Linked DNA regions of Egicoccus sp. AB-alg2. Each later gene encodes a partner of the first gene's protein in a complex. Links are inferred from orthologs where the notes say so. Each region holds a gene or a part of one and is shown in the gene's direction. Other genes may lie near its edges.

What was found.
Region 2: the proteins of ACERM0_RS00155 (region 1) and smc are in contact, whole or in part, in a crystal structure (PDB 3ZGX), measured with the Bacillus subtilis proteins. The link is inferred for Egicoccus sp. AB-alg2 from one-to-one orthologs.

What each region holds. Positions count from the first base shown.
Region 1 is NZ_JBGUAX010000001.1:25,069-32,315, forward strand. The notes cover bases 4,255-7,247. They hold ACERM0_RS00155 (ScpA family protein), read left to right. Parts: upstream 4,255-5,329; coding sequence 5,330-6,166; downstream 6,167-7,247. Other genes in these bases: ACERM0_RS00150 (RDD family protein), read left to right, coding at 4,255-5,177; scpB (SMC-Scp complex subunit ScpB), read left to right, coding at 6,163-7,122; ACERM0_RS00165 (pseudouridine synthase), read left to right, coding at 7,115-7,247. Also shown: ACERM0_RS00130 (DUF4350 domain-containing protein), read left to right, coding at 1-724; ACERM0_RS00135 (AAA family ATPase), read left to right, coding at 828-1,799; ACERM0_RS00140 (DUF58 domain-containing protein), read left to right, coding at 1,796-3,154; ACERM0_RS00145 (stage II sporulation protein M), read right to left, coding at 3,124-4,089; more of ACERM0_RS00150, read left to right, coding at 4,215-4,254. UniProt on the Bacillus subtilis protein: Participates in chromosomal partition during cell division. May act via the formation of a condensin-like complex containing Smc and ScpB that pull DNA away from mid-cell into both cell halves.
Region 2 is NZ_JBGUAX010000006.1:344,160-352,616, reverse strand. The notes cover bases 1-4,203. They hold smc (chromosome segregation protein SMC), read left to right. Parts: upstream 1-373; coding sequence 374-4,003; downstream 4,004-4,203. Other genes in these bases: ftsY (signal recognition particle-docking protein FtsY), read left to right, coding at 4,110-4,203; ACERM0_RS13905 (hypothetical protein), read left to right, coding at 1-160. Outside these bases: more of ftsY, read left to right, coding at 4,204-5,297; ACERM0_RS13890 (hypothetical protein), read right to left, coding at 5,411-6,169; ACERM0_RS13885 (carbon starvation protein A), read left to right, coding at 6,310-8,061; ACERM0_RS13880 (hypothetical protein), read left to right, coding at 8,058-8,457. UniProt on the Bacillus subtilis protein: Required for chromosome condensation and partitioning.

The sequences.
Region 1 (7,247 bases):
CGGCTACGAGGTCCCCGACGACGCGACGGCCTGCTTCGCGCTGGGGGACGACCACGCCTGGCTGGTCGCGACCAGCCACGGCAGCGGCGAGGTGGTCGCGCTGGGTTCGGCCGCGCCCTTCACCAACCGGCTGCTCGACGACGACGACCATGCCGTGCTGGCGGCGAGCCTGCTCGCGCCCGCACCGGGGGACCGGCTGCGGATCGCGCCGCGCCCCCCGCTGGGCGAGGGCGAGACCTCGCTGCTGGACCTGGTCGACCCGCGGGTGTGGCAGGGGCTGGCGCTGCTCCTGGGGGCCGTCGTCGTGGCAGCGATCGCCCGCGGGCGCCGGCTCGGCCGTCCCGTGGCCGAGCAGCTACCGCCGGTGCTTCCCTCGATCGAGCTCACGAACTCGCTCGCGCAGTTGTTGCAACGCGCCGGTCGGCCGGCCGCGGCGGCCACGCGTCTGCGCGCCGACGCCCGCGGGGTCGTGGCCCACGCGACCGGGCAGCCGCCCCATGTCACGGACGAGCGGCTGGTCGCCGCGGCCGTCGCCCGGCTGGGCGTGTCCGAGGTTGAGGCCCGCACGGCCCTGCTCGACCAGCCCGAGGTCGCCGACGCCGACCTGCTCACCGTCCAGAAGGCGGTCCGACGCCTCCGCCACGCCGCCACCCACGCCGGCACCGGCGACGACGCCGGCGACGACGCCCGCGATGCCGCCGGCGACGAACCCATCCAGCGATGAAACGATCTGTCGACCTGTCGTCCCGGATTCCGGCGAGCCGCTGCCGGGAACACGCGATCAACCCTTCCAGGAGCTCCACGTGACCGAGTCCGCCTCACCGTCCCTGGCCGCGCCCGAGGTGACCGACGCCGACGCGCGGTCGGCCCTGGTGGCCGTGCGCGAGGAGATCGCCAAGGTCGTCGTCGGGCAGGAACCGGTGGTCACCGGGCTGGTCACCGCCCTGCTCGTGCGGGGGCACGTGCTGCTCGAGGGCGTGCCCGGTGTCGCCAAGACGCTGCTGGTCAACACCCTGGCCGCCGCCCTGGACCTGCGCGCCAACCGGGTGCAGTTCACGCCGGACCTGATGCCGGCGGACGTGACCGGTCAGCACCTCCTCGACGAGGCCGGCACGGGGTTCCGGTTCCGCGAGGGCCCGGTCTTCACCAACCTGCTGCTGGCGGACGAGATCAACCGCACCCCGCCGCGGACCCAGGCGGCCCTGCTGGAGGCGATGCAGGAGCGGCAGGTGACGACCGCCGGGGAGACCCGCCGGTTGCCGGAGCCGTTCCTCGTGGTCGCGACACAGAACCCCGTCGAGTACGAAGGCACCTACCCCCTGCCCGAGGCGCAGCTCGACCGGTTCCTGTTCAAGCTGCAGGTCCCGTACCCGAACGAGGAGCAGGAGCGCGAGATCCTGACCCGCCACGACCGAGGCGGTGACGCTTCCGACCCGGCCGAGGCCGGCGTGCGGCGGGTCGCGGACGCCGCCACGTTGACGGCGGCCCGTCAGCACGTGCGGAGCGTCCGGGTCGAGGCCCCGGTCCGGGACTACGTGGTCGCACTGTGCCGTGCGACGCGCGACGCACCGGCCGTCGAGCTGGGCGTCTCGCCGCGCGGGACGACCATGCTGCTGCACGCGGCCAAGGCCTGGGCGTGGCTGGCGGGACGGCCCTACCTCACCCCGGACGAGGTCAAGGCGGTCGCGAAGCCGACTCTCCGCCACCGCCTGCAGCTGCGTCCGGAGGCGGAGCTGGACGGCACCACGGCCGACCTGGTCCTCGACGGGGTACTGGCCAACGTCCCCGTACCGCGATGAGCGGCGCGCCCACGGCGACCCCCCGCCGCGGCAGCCGCACCTGGTGGTCCGGGGTCCTGCCGCTGCCGACGGTGCGCGCCGCGGCGGTGCTCGTCGCGTTGGTCCCGCTGGTGTGGGTCGCGCCGGTGACGGTGCCGTTCTGGGCGCCGGTGCTGGCGGTCGCGGCACTGGTCACCGCCGACGCCTGGCTCGCGCCGACCCCGTGGCACCTCGTGGTCGACCGCGAGCTGCCGCCGATCGTGAGCCTGGGCAGCGACGCCGAGGTGGTCTGGTCGGTGCGCAACCCGACCGGCCGGCGCGCCGCCGTCGCCGTCGCGGACGCGCTGCCACCCAGTCTCGGCGCGGCGCGGCGACGGTTCGCGCTCACGGTCCCAGCCGGGTCCCGGCGGCAGGTCACGGCGACGCTCGCCCCGAGCCGGCGAGGCACGTTCCGGCCCGCCACGCTCACGGTCCGGGTGACGGGGCCGCTGGGGCTGGGCCGGCGACAGGCCGACCGTGCGGTCCCGGGCCGCGTCGAGGTCCATCCGAGCTTCCGCTCGCGGGCCGCCGCCGAGCTGCGGGTGCGCCGCAACCGGGTCCTCGAGGAGGGCCTGCGCGCCATCCGGGCCCGGGGCGGCGGGACCCAGTTCGACGCGCTGCGCGAGTACGTCGAGGGTGACGACGTGCGCCGGGTGGACTGGGCGGCCACCGCCAGGGCCGGCCACCCGGTCGTCCGCACCTACCGGGCGGAACGCAACCAGCAGGTGCTCGCACTCCTGGACGCCGGCCGCCTCAGCGCCGGACTGGTCGAGGGCGTGCCCCGGCTCGACCACGCCATGGACGCCGTCCTGGCGCTCGCGACGATCGCCATGCGCTCCGGCGACCGCACCGGCCTGGTCGTGTTCGGCACCGCGGTGCACGCCACGGTGCCGGCCCGCAACGACCAGGGCCAGCTGCGGCGGCTGTCGACGGCCATGCACGCGGTCGAGCCGGAGCTGGCGGAGAGCGACTACCGCGAGGCGTTCCGCACCGCCCTCGGCCGCTTCCGGCGGCAGGCGACGCTGGTGCTGTTCACCGAGCTCGGCGCCGAGGCGGTGCAGGAGAGCCTCGTCCCGGCCCTGCCGCTGCTGGTCCGCGACCACGCCGTCATCGTCGCGTCGGTGCGTGACCCGGCGGTGGAGCACGCCCGCGACCGTGTCCCGGACCGGCCGGCTGACGTCTACCGCTCGGCGGCCGCCGTCACGGTGCTGCGCGAACGCGACCGGGCGGCCCAGCAGCTGCGCGCCCTCGGGGTGCAGGTCGTGGACGCGCTGCCGGGTGAGTTGGCGGGTCGTGTCGGCGACGCCTACCTGGAGACCAAGGCCCGCGGACGCTGACCTGCGGCGGCCGCGCCCTCGCCCAGCGCGCCGGTGCGGCCGGCCCGAGCGGCGCGCATGCCCAGGACGCCGACGTAGGCGAGGAACGCCGCCCACACCGCGGCGCCGGTCCCGACCCGCGCCCAGGTCGGCCACGGCGCGGCGGTGACGTAGCCCTCCAGCAGGCCGGCCACCAGGAAGACGAGCACCAGGCCGATCACGATCACGATCGAGCGGCGGCCCTCCTCGGCGAGCGCCTCACGTCGGGTGCGGTCGCCCGGTGCCACCAGCGTCCACCCCAGCTGCAGGCCCGCCCCGCCGGCGACGAAGACGGCGGTCAGCTCGAGCAGGCCGTGGGGCAGGATCAGGCCCCAGAAGCGGGCCGCGTCCCCGGCGGCGTGGAAGAGCCCGGCCGCCACCCCGACGTTGACGCCGTTGAAGAGCAGGATCGCCAGGGTCGGCACGCCGGCGGCGATGCCGCTGCCGAACGCGAGCGCACCGACGGCCGCGTTGTTGGTGAACACGCGGGCCGCGAAGGTCGTGCCCGGTTCGGCCGAGTAGTAGGCCTCGAACTCCTCCTCGAGGTAGGCCTGCCGGGCGGCCTCGGGCAGCGCCGCCTCGAACGCGGCCGGGCTGTTCGCCAGCCACACGGCCACGGCGGCGAACCCTGCGACGAAGACGATGGTCGCGACGAGGATCGCCCGCCGCGCGTGCCACACCGCCGCCGGGAAGGTCACCACCACCGCCTCGGCGAACGTGCCCAGCGACCGGGCCCGCGAGCCGTGCACGACCGCCCCCGAACGGGCCACCAGCCCACTGAGCTGGGCCGCCAGCCCCGGGTCGCGGTAGCGCACACGCACGGTTGACAGCTGGCTGGACACCCGCAGGTGCAGCCGCACCAGCTCGTCGAGTTCGGCGTCGGACAGCCGGCCGGGTGCGCCGCCGGCGCGGCGCACGAGCTCGTCCAGCCGCTGCCACGTCGGCTGGTTGCGCAGGATGTACCCGTCGATGTCCGTGGTGTGCCCCCGGGTCGGGCCGGGAGGGACCGGCTACCGTCCCGGCAGTCTAGGAGGCCTGCCGTTTGCGTTCCTCGCCGTCCCCGCCGGGCACCGTCACTCCCGAGGCGGTCGAGCTGGAGCTCGAGTACGCCACCGTCGGCTCGCGCGGGATCGCCTACCTGCTGGACCTGCTGATCATCGGGCTGCTGTTCGTGCTGATCGCCGTCGCCGAGGGCACCTTCGGGGTCAGCGGGTTCGTACCGGGCTGGCTCGGGCTCGCGCTGTTGCTGCTGCTGGCCTTCGCCGTGCAGTTCGGCTACCCGATCGGCTTCGAGACCCTGTGGCGCGGCCGCACCCCCGGCAAGGCGGCCATGGGGCTACGGGTCGTCACGGTCGAAGGGGCGCCCGTCGGGCTGCGCCACGCCGCCCTGCGTGCCGTCGTCGGCCTGTTCGAACTGCTCCCCACGCTCGGCGTGCCGGCGATGATCAGCTCGCTGGTGGGCGCCCGCGGCCAGCGGCTCGGCGACCTCGCGGCCGGGACGGTCGTACTGCGCGAGCGGCGAGGCAGCCGTGCACCGGCACCCCAGCAGTTCGCGGCGCCCCCGGGTCTGGAGGGCTACGTCGCCCACCTCGACGTCAGCCGCCTCGGGCCGGCCGACTACGCAGCCGTCCGTGACACCCTCCTGCGCCTGCACGAGCTGACCCCGGCGGCCCGGCGCCACGTGGCCGAGACCGTCGCCGACGGACTGCTCGGGCGGGTGGCCCCGGCTCCGCCGTCCGGGGTACCGGCCGAGGTCTGGCTGGCCTGCGTCGCCGCCGCCGTGCAGGCACGCCGCTCGCCCGGACCGCGTCCGACGGCGCCCGCCCGGCCCGCCGGCGGCCCGGCCGGGCCGGCCGGTGGCGGCGGATGGGCCGCACCGCCCCGCGAGGCGGGCTCGGATACGCCGCCGGCGTCGCGTGCAGGCGAGGCGGTGGACCCGCCGCGACCCGCCGGGGAGGCCCAGAACCGGCCGGGCACGGACACGGGCTTCCAACCGCCCGCCTGACCCGACACGTCGTCACGTCGGTAGAGCGACGGTGTCGACCTGTCGGCAGGAAACGCCACGACGGACGCTCGTCCCGGTCGGCCGGGGCCCACCGCTACGCTGGCACGCTCGTGCCGGCCCCGTCTTCCCCCGCGCAGGATCGTCCGCCACCCATGGCCTACCAGGTGAAGCTCGAGGTCTTCGAGGGGCCGTTCGACCTGCTGCTGCAGCTCATCTCGCGGCGCAAGCTCGACGTGACCGAGGTCGACCTGGCCGAGATCACGGCCGACTTCCTCGCCCACCTCGAGCAGGGCATCGAGGACCTGGACCTGGAGACCGCCACGCGGTTCCTGGTCGTGGCCGCGACGCTCATCGAGCTCAAGGCGGCACGGCTGCTGCCCCGCGATGACCGCGAGGAGCTCGATGACCTGCTGGGTGACGCACGGGACCTGCTCTACGCCCGCCTGCTCGAGTACCGCGCCTTCCGCGACACGGCCCGTGTGCTGGCCCACCACCTGCTGCGCAACGAGGCGCACCTCGGCCGTGAGGTGCCACCGGAGCCGTGGCTGCAACGGCTCGTGCCGGAGACGCCCCTGGCGGTGGACGCCACCGGGCTGGCAGCCATCGCGGCGTCCGCGCTGGCGCCGACCCCCGAGGCGCCCGTCGACCTCAGCCACATCCGCCGCAGCTACGTGACCATCCGCGAGGCGGCCCTGACCGTCCTCGACCGGCTGCGACCGGGCGGCGAGGCCGCGAGCTTCTCGGACCTGGTCGCCGACCGCGGGCGTGGCGACCGTGTCGTGTTCTTCCTGGCCCTGCTCGAGCTGTTCAAGCTCGGACACGTGGACCTCGACCAGCCCGACCACCGCGGTCCGTTGGCGGTGGCGCGGCGCGAGGGCGGCCAGGACCTGGAGTCCCTGACCGAGTCCGACGACCCCGACGAGTCCGCGCCCGAGGCGGCTGAGGACGCGCCGGCGGAGGCACCCCTGGACGTGCGAGGAGCGTCGTGAGCGAGCCATCACCGACCGACACCCCGGCCGTGGAGACCGGCGACGGCCTGCCGCTGGCGGCCCCGCCCGCCCAGCCGCCGGCCGACGCCGACCTGCGCCCGGGCGTCGAGGCACTGCTGTTCCTCGCCGACGAGCCGCTGGACGCCGCGGCGATCGCCGAGGTCGTCGATCGTGACGTCGCCGAGGTGGAGACGCTGCTGGAGGAGCTCACCGCCAGCTATGCGGCCGCCGGCGGGGGCATACAGATCCGGCAGGTCGCCGGCGGCTGGCGCATGTACACCGCCCAGGCGGCCCGCCCGGTGCTCGAGCGCTGGGCGCTGGCCGGCAAGACCGGCCGGCTGACCCAGGCTGCCCTGGAGACCCTGGCCGTCGTCGCCTACAAGCAGCCCATCAGCCGCAGCGAGATCGGCGACATCCGCGGCGTCAGCGCCGACGGCGCGGTCCGCAGCCTCGTGGCCCGCGGGTTCGTCACCGAGGTCGGCCGCGACGAGGGTCCCGGACAGGCCGTGCTGTACGGCACGACCACCCTCTTCCTCGAGCGGCTCGGTCTGCAGTCCCTCGACGAGCTGCCCCCGCTGACCGACTTCCTGCCGGAGGCGCCCGCCCCCGACGAGCCCGACCTCGCCAGCCTCAAGGAGGTGCGCCAGCGCCTCGCGCGCGGCGACGAGCTGCCCGTGCGCGGCGTCCTGGAAGGTCGTCGGACCAACACCGGCACCGACGAGGAGCCGGACGACGAGGACGACGTGATGCCCGCGCCGACGACGGCGGTGGGGGCCGGCCGCGGCGGCGAGGACATGGACGAGCTGACCGACCGGCTGGAGCAGGCGGCGCGCAACGCCGTCGACCGGCTCCGGCAGGCGGTGGCCGCCGGTGAACGCGACGCCCAGGACGACGCCGCGGACGTCACCGAAGGCGCCGAGGAGCCGACACCCGCCGGGGAGCCTTCCGATGGCTGAGGAACGTGTCCAGAAGGTGCTCGCGGCGGCCGGGATCGCCTCGCGGCGCGCCTGCGAGGAGCTGATCGCCGAGGGCCGCGTCACGGTCAACGGCGAGGTGATCGAACTGGGCGCCAAGTGCGACC
Region 2 (8,457 bases), on another replicon or contig:
GTCCAGCCTGCGGCTCCTCGACGAAGTTCGTGCCCTGCGGCAGCGGGTCGCGGATCTCGAGCGTGCGTTGGCCGAGGCCGAGGCGGTGCGTGACGCGAAAGCGGTCCAGGTCGACGTCGAGCCGTTCGAGCTCGACCAGCGCGAGCCCGCCCGTACGTGACGGGCCCGGACCCGGCGCGCGTGACGTCCCACTCCCCGTTCGTGGCGCGCCCGCGATGACGCGGGTGCGTCGCTGGGGCGCGACCGGGCGCTAGTCTGCGCCGCTCGCCGCGCACGTCCGCTGCCGGCGCTTCCCCAAGACCGTCGTGTCGGCGCGCCTGCCGTCGGCGCGCATCGCTCGACCGGCGCCACCCCGCGCGTCCACGGAGGAAGCGTGTTTCTCAGGTCCCTGACGCTGCGCGGGTTCAAGTCGTTCGCCGACAAGACCGTCCTCGAGGTCGAGCCGGGCATCACGGTCATCGTGGGCCCGAACGGGTCGGGCAAGTCAAACGTCGTCGACGCGCTCGCGTGGGTGCTGGGGACGCACTCGGCCAAGAAGGTCCGCGGCGGCTCGATGTCCGACGTCATCTTCGCCGGATCCCCGACCCGCACGCGCGCGAGCCAGGCGCGCGTGGAGATCGTGATCGACAACAGCGACGGCCGCCTCGGCGGTGCGGGCCTGGGCACCGCCGCCAGCGCGGCCGAGTTCAGCGAGGTCCGGGTCGCCCGCACGATCCATGCCGACGGCGACGCCGGCTACCAGATCAACGGCCAGGAGGTCCGCGCCCTCGACGTGCAGGAGCTGCTGTCCGACACCGGCCTCGGTCGCGAGCTGCACACCATCGTCGGCCAGGGCCAGCTCGACGAGATCCTCAACGCCAAGCCCGAGGAGCGTCGCCGCTACATCGAGGAGGCCGCCGGCATCCTCAAGCACCGCCGTCGGCGTGAACGCGCCCTGCGCAAGCTCGAGCAGGTCGACGGGCACATCGACAAGCTCAAGACGGTGCTGCGCGAGCTGCGCCGCCAGCTGCGGCCCCTGGAGCGCCAGGCCGAGGCGGCCGACCGCTACGCCCAGCTGCAGGCCGAGCTCCGCGACGTCAAGACCCGCATCGCCGCGCACGAGCTGGACCGGCTCACGCGGCTGGCCGCGTCCGAAGGACGCGACGACGACCAGACCACCGCCCAGCTGCAGGCCGCCGAGCAGGACCTCGCCCGGCACCGCCACCGCCAGAGCACGCTGGAGGCCGAGCTGGCCCGGCTCGGCCCCGCCGCGGAGCAGGCACAGCGCACCTACTACCGGCTCACCTCGCTGCAGGAGCGACTGAAGGGCACCGCCGACCTGGTCGAGGCCAAGCGCCGGCACCTCGTGGAGTACACCGAGGAGCCGCTGGCGGGGCGCCCGCCGGCCGAGCTGCGTGCCCAGGCCGACCGCGTCGACGCCGAGCGCGCCACCCGCGGTCAGGAGCGCGAGGCCGACCGGCAGAAGCTCGAGGAGGCCAGTGCCGCCCGCCGCGACGCCGAACAGTCCCGCCGGGCCCACGAGCAGGCGGTCCAGGCCGAGCGCCGGCGTCGTGCCGAGCAACGCGAGCGGGTGCTGCGTTGGGAGGGCGAGGTGTCCGCCCTGCGCGGGGCGGTCGCCACGACCGAGGCCGAGCTCGGTCGGGTGAGCTCGTCGCTGGAGAGCCTGGACGCGCGCGTCGCCGAGGCCGAGCTCGAGGTCGCCGCCGTCCAGGACGAGATCCAGCAACTCGACGTCAGCGAGGTCGAGCTGACCGCCACCCTCGAGGCCGCCGAGACCGAGGTGGCCGCGGCGCAGGAGGTGGTCGAGGACCTCGCCACCCGTATGCGCGAGCTGGAGGCACGTCGTTCGTCCCGGGCCGCGCGCGCCGAGGCGTTGCGGGCGGCGCTGGCGGAGACGGGCGGCGGCACCGCCGCGCTGCTGACGGGCGACCTCGACGGCGTGCTCGGGCCGGTCGCCGACCACGTCCGCGTCGAGGGCGGCAACGACGCCGCCCTGGCCGCCGCGCTCGGCCCGCTCGGGGAAGCCGTGGTCGTGCGCTCCGTCGACGATGCCCGCTCGGCCGTCGCCTGGCTGCGGGAGCTGACCCCGGGCCCCGCCACCGTGTTGGCGGCCCGCGGTCCGCGTGCCGACGTGACGGTGGACGCCGACACGGCGGCGCGCCTGAGCGAGGCAGGGGCCACGGCCGTCGCCGACCTGCTCACCCCCGCGGCCGGGGTCGAGCAGGCCGACGCCGTCGTCGACGCGCTGCGCCAGGCCGTGGCCGGCACGTGGGTCGTGCCGGACTGGGAACGCGCGGTCGCGCTGCACCACGACGAGCCCGATCTGACGTTCGTGACGCCCGACGGCGACGTCGCGGGGCCGTTGGGGTTCCGGGGCGGGGCCTCACCGGAACGCTCCGCGGTCCTGACCGCCACCGCCGCCGACGACGCCGAACGTGAGGCCGGCGAGCTCGAGACGACCCTGCAGGAGCTGGCCTCCCAGCGCGAGACCGCCGAGGCCACCCTGCAGCAGGCCCGCCGCCGGCTGGCCGCCGCGACCGACCGGATCAACGAGTCCGACGCCGCCATCACCGGCGCCGCCGAGCGGCTGGCGCGACTCAACAAGGAACTGCACACGCTCGCCAGCCAGCGCGGCATCGTCGCCGGGCAGCGCGAGGAGCTCGCCGCCGTCCTGGAACGCGACCGGGCGTCGCTGTCCGAGCTGCACGGCCGCGGGCCGGACGTCGACCTCGACGACGACGTCGACGACGGCCCCGACGAGACCGCGCTCGAACTCGACGAGCAGGTCGAGCGGGCGCGCGAGCGCGAGCTGGACGCCCGCGTCCGGCTCGAGCGCACCACCGAGCAGGTCCGCCACCTCGAATTGCAGGCCCAGGGGCTGCGCCAGGAAGCGGAAGAGGTCGAGGCCGCACTCGCCGAGGCCGCCCGGCGCCGCGAGCTGCGCCGCCAGGGCATCGTCCGCTGCGGGGAGCTGGCCCTGGTCGCCCGCACCGCGACCGAGTCGCTCGACCGCGCCGTGCGGGAGGCGGCCGCCGCCCGCGATGCCGCCCAGGCCGAGCTCGGACGTCACCGCGGCGAGCTCGCCCAGGTCCGCGACGCCGTCGGCGCCGCCGTCGCCGCCCGCGACGAACTCAAGGAGCTCCGGCACGCGGCCGAGCTGCGGCGCGCCGACGTCACCAACCGGCTCGAGCAGCTGACCGACCGGCTGCGCAACGAGTTCTCGCTGTCGCCCGACGAGGTCCGGACCGAACACCCCGAGGCCGGGGCCTACGACGTCACCGCCCTGACGGAGCGCGAAGACGTCCTCGTCCGCAAGCTCGGCCTGCTCGGCCGGGTCAACCCGCTCGCGCTGGAGGAGTTCAAGGCGCTCGAGGAACGCCACGCGTTCCTGTCCGACCAGCTCGACGACCTGCGGCGGTCCAAGCGTGACCTCGAGGAGGTCGTGGTCGCCGTCGACGACCGCATCCGTGAGGTGTTCCGACAGGCGTTCGAGGACATCGCGCGGGAGTTCGAGCTGACCTTCGCGACCGTCTTCCCGGGCGGCCACGGACGGCTCGTGCTGACCGACCCCGACGACATGCTCCTGACCGGCATCGAGGTCGAGGCCCGCCCGCCGGGCAAGAAGGTCACCCGGCTCTCGCTGCTGTCCGGCGGCGAACGCTCGCTGACCGTCCTCGCCTTCGTGTTCGCCATCTTCCGGGCCCGACCGAGTCCGTTCTATGTGCTCGACGAGGTCGACGCCGCCCTCGACGACGTCAACCTGCAGCGGCTGCTGCGGGTCGTGCGCAGCTTCCGCGGGCACGCCCAGATCATCATGGTCACCCACCAGAAGCGCTCGATGGAGATCGCCGACGTCCTGTACGGCATCACGATGGGGCCCGACGCCGTCACCAAGGTCGTCGCCGAGCGCCTGCGTACGCCGGCCGCCGTCGACGCGCTCGAGGACCGCGCCAGCGACGCGCCCACCGAGGCGGTCGCCGACGAGGAGCCGGTGCACGGCTGACCGCAGGCGCCACGGCGGCCGGTAGCGTGGCCGCGGACGTGCAGGCCGGCCCCGGGGCGACCCCAGGGCGCGACCCAGGCACGTACGAGCCTCCAGGAACGAGTCGATGGAATTCCTCACCGAGTCCCCCGAGCTGATCATCGCGCTGGTGGTCGCCGCTGCCGGCCTCGTCGGCGGCGTCGGTCTCGCCCGCCGGCGCCGTGACGACGAACCGGACACGCCCGGGACGCAGGAGGGCGGCACCGACACGGCCGTCCTCGAGCGGCCCGAGGAGCACACCGGCAGCACCGACGCCGACACCGCGGTCCTGGAGCGGCCCGAGGCGCCGACGCCCACGGTCCCCGACACGCCGGCAGAGCTCGTCGAAGCACCCACGCCGGTGCTCACCCCCCGGGAACGCTTCCGGCTGCGCCTCACCCGCACCCGCAACGTGCTGGGCGCCTCGGTCGCCGACCTGTTCGGCCGCGGGCTCACCGACGAGGCCTGGGACGGGCTCGAGGAAGCCCTCATCACCGCCGACGTCGGCGTCACCGCCACCCTGGAGATCGTCGAGGACCTCAAGCGTCGTAGCCGCGAGGAGGGCGCCAGCAGCCCCGACGCCGTGCTGGACCTGCTGAAGGAACAGCTGCGCGGTGCACTCGGCGCCGGTGACCGCTCGCTCGGCCGGGCCACGGACGACGGCCCGACGGTCTGGCTCGTCACCGGCGTCAACGGCACCGGCAAGACCACCACCATCGGCAAGCTCGCCGCGGTCGAACAGCGCGACGAGCGGCAGGTCGTGCTCGCCGCCGCGGACACGTTCCGCGCCGCCGCCGCCGACCAGCTCGGCATCTGGGCCGACCGCACCGGCGCCCACCTCGTGCGCAAGGACGAGGGCGCCGACCCGGCCTCCGTCGCGTTCGAGGGCTACGCCGCCGCCGCCGAACGCGCCGCCGACCTGCTCATCGTCGACACCGCCGGACGCCTGCACAACAAGCGCGAGCTCATGGACGAGCTCGGCAAGGTCAAGCGCGTGCTGGAGAAGCAGGCCGGCCCGCTCGAGGAGACGCTCCTCGTCCTCGACGCCACCACCGGACAGAACGGCATCGCCCAGGCCAAGGCCTTCCTCGACGCGGTCGAGGTCACCGGCATCGCCCTCACCAAGCTCGACGGCTCCTCCAAGGGCGGCATCGTCGTCGCCGTCCAGCGCGAGCTCGGCCTGCCCGTCAAACTCGTCGGCCTCGGCGAGGACATCGACGACCTCGCACCCTTCGACCCCGACCTGTTCGTGGACGGCCTCTTCGACCAGCTCTGAGTTCTTTGCGGCCGGTTCCTCGCCGACCTCGACAGGGGAGCGGGCCGGGGCCGTTGCCGAACCGTCACCGGCCGCGGCGCGCGTTCGCTCCGAGCGGAACGGCACCGACGTGGCTATGCGCTGGCGGCGCGGAGGCCGGCCTTGCAGGCGCGCTCGAGGTGGACCTGGTCGCGCCAGCGGCGCCACAGGCCCAGCGGTCGCAGCTCCTGCCGCAGCTCGTCGAACGCGTCCGCCTGCAGCACCCCGTCGCGGACCTCGCCGCGCCAGCGCCGCCACCACGGTCGGTCCAGGTCGGGCACGTCCGCCCCGTGCTGCAGCAGCGCCACCGGCCCGTCGGGCAGCGAGGACACCAGCCGTGCCCCGACGCCCTCACCGGCGAGGTCGGCCGTGAACGCCCTGGCGCCGCCGGGCGCCGACGACAACGCCAGCGCGTCGCGGAACGGGTGCGTCGACACGTCCTCCAGTCGCGTGGCACGCACCAGGATGCGGGGCAGGTACCACCGGTGCTCGCTGCGCAGCAACGCGCTGTCGGCGAAGCGACGCGAGGGCGGGTACTTCGCGAGCTCCTGGGCCAGGAACTGCTCCTCGAACTCCTGGCCGCGCGGGTCCTCGTGCACGCTCACGTGCGCCCACGCGCTGACCGGCGTCCGGCCCTGGTTGAGGCTCGGGCAGGTCACCGCGAACAGCACCGCTTCGGCCGCCGCCAGCCGCTGGGCGAGATCCCACCGGTCATAGGTCAGCGCGACCACCGGATGGTCGCGTTGCACCAGTGGTACGACGGTCGCCGCGTCGGGCCGCCCATCGGGATCCAGCCAGGCGATCTCCGCGAACGGGGCGGCTCGCCAACCGCGTACCAACTGGTGTCTGGACACTCTGGACCACCGCCTAGTTGACGACGCACGCAACGATAGGGCAGGGTCCGCGTACGCCGCCGCGCGCATCTCCACGGGTGGGGGCTCGGTCGCATGGGAGCAGCCGGGCCGATGCAGCGGCCACGTTTGGGAGGTTTGCCGTGCCCGCAATCGTGGTGCTCGCCGTCGTCATGGGGATCTTCTTCCTCGGGTGGCGGTACTACTCGGTCTATCTGTCGGAGAAGGTCTACGTCCTCGACGACGCCAACGTCACCCCCGCGCACGCCCTGAGCGACGGGGTCGACTTCGTGCCGACCAACAAGCACGTGCTGTTCGGCCACCACTTCACCTCCGTGGCCGGCGCGGCACCCATCGTCGGCCCGGCGATCGCGGTGTTCTGGGGGTGGTTGCCGGCGCTGGCGTGGGTCGTGCTCGGGACCGTGTTCGCCGCCGGCGTGCACGACTTCGGCTCGCTGGTGGTCTCCGTGCGCAACAAGGCCCAGAACATCGGCACCCTGACGCGGACCGTGATCAACCCACGTTCGCGGACCCTGTTCCTGTGCATCATCTTCTTCCTGCTGACGCTCGTGAACGCCGTGTTCGCGGTCGTCATCGGCAACCTCTTCGTCGCGAACCCGGGGGCCGTGATCCCGATCGTGGTCGAGATCCCGCTCGCGATCGCCATCGGCCAGTACATCTACAAGACGCGCTCGAGCGCGCTCGTGCCGTCCATCGTCGGCGTGGTCCTGCTCTACGTCCTGATCCCGATCGGCGCCGCCAACCCGATCGAGCTCGACGGCTTCGCCGAGATGTTCGGCATCGGGCCCCGCACGATGTGGATCATCCTGCTGTTCGCCTACGCGTTCGTCGCCTCGCGCATCCCGGTGTGGGTGTTGCTGCAACCGCGTGACTACATCAACAGCCACCAGCTGTTCATCGCGCTCGGCGTGATCTTCCTCGGCCTGCTCGTCGGGCTCGACCGGATCGCGGCCCCGGCGATCAACACCGCCGTCCCCGAGGGCTCGCCCTCGTTCTTCCCGTTCCTGTTCGTGACCGTCGCCTGTGGTGCGATCTCCGGGTTCCACTCGCTGGTCGCCTCCGGCACCACCTCGAAGCAGTTGGACAAGGAGACCGACGCCCGCCACGTCGGCTATCTCGGCGCGCTCGGTGAGGGCTCCCTGGCCCTCGGAGCCATCCTGGCGACCACGGCCGGCATCACCGCCGTCGGGCTGACGTGGAACGAGCAGTACACGGACTTCGGCGCCGCCTCCGCCGGCGCCGTGGGCAACTTCGTGCAGGGCATCGCCGGCTTCGCCAGCCACCTCGGCGTGCCGGTCGAGATCGGGACGGTGTTCGCCGCCGTCGTGGTGATCTCGTTCGCGGCCACGACCATGGACACCGGTGTGCGCCTCCAGCGCTACATCATCCAGGAGATCGGCGAGATGGTCGGCACGACGGCCGACGGGCAGGACCGCGCCGGCGCGGCGGGCGGCTTCAAGCGCGCCACCGGCAACCTCACGACCGTGACGGCCCTGGCCGTGGCCGTACCCCTCGCGCTCGCCCTGGCCCCGGGCGGCGGCGACGCGGGCTACGCGTTCGGTCGTCTGTGGACGCTGTTCGGAACCACCAACCAGCTCACCGCGGGTCTCGCGCTGTCCGTCATCGCGGTCTACGTGACCCGTCGGGGCCGCAACGCGATGGCGCAACTGATACCGCTCACCTTCCTGCTGGTCATGACGGTGTGGGCGCTGATCCTGAACCTCGTCGACTTCGTGCGCGAGGGCGACTGGGTGCTCGCGCCGCTGGATCTGGCCATCCTCGTCCTCGCGCTCTGGCTCGTCGTCGAGGCGTTCCTCGGCATGCGTCGCGCCCGTGGCGAGATGGCCAGCGTCGACGAGACCGTCGCCCGATGAGCACCCGCAGCCGGCACCGGGTCCTGCTGGTCCGTGAGTGGGACCAGCAGACCACCGGTGCCAGCTGCTGCGGACGGCTGGACGGCGGGGGCGAGCTCGGTGGCGCGGCCGACTTCGCCCCCGCCCGGGCCGACATGGAGGCCATGGGCGCGGTCTACCGGCGGCTCACCGAGGCGCTGCCCTCGGCCGTGGACGTGCAGATCGTCGATCCCCGCAACATCACCTGGCTCGTCCCCGCGCTGGCCCGGGACGCCTGGCGGGCGCACCGCCGGGTCGCCGGGGTGATGCGCACCCTGCACCGCGGGACCGGCCGCGGTGCCATCGTCGTCGACGGCCGGGTCGTGTCCAGCGGTCCGGTGCCCGACGCCACCACCGCGCTCGGCCTGGTCCGCGCCG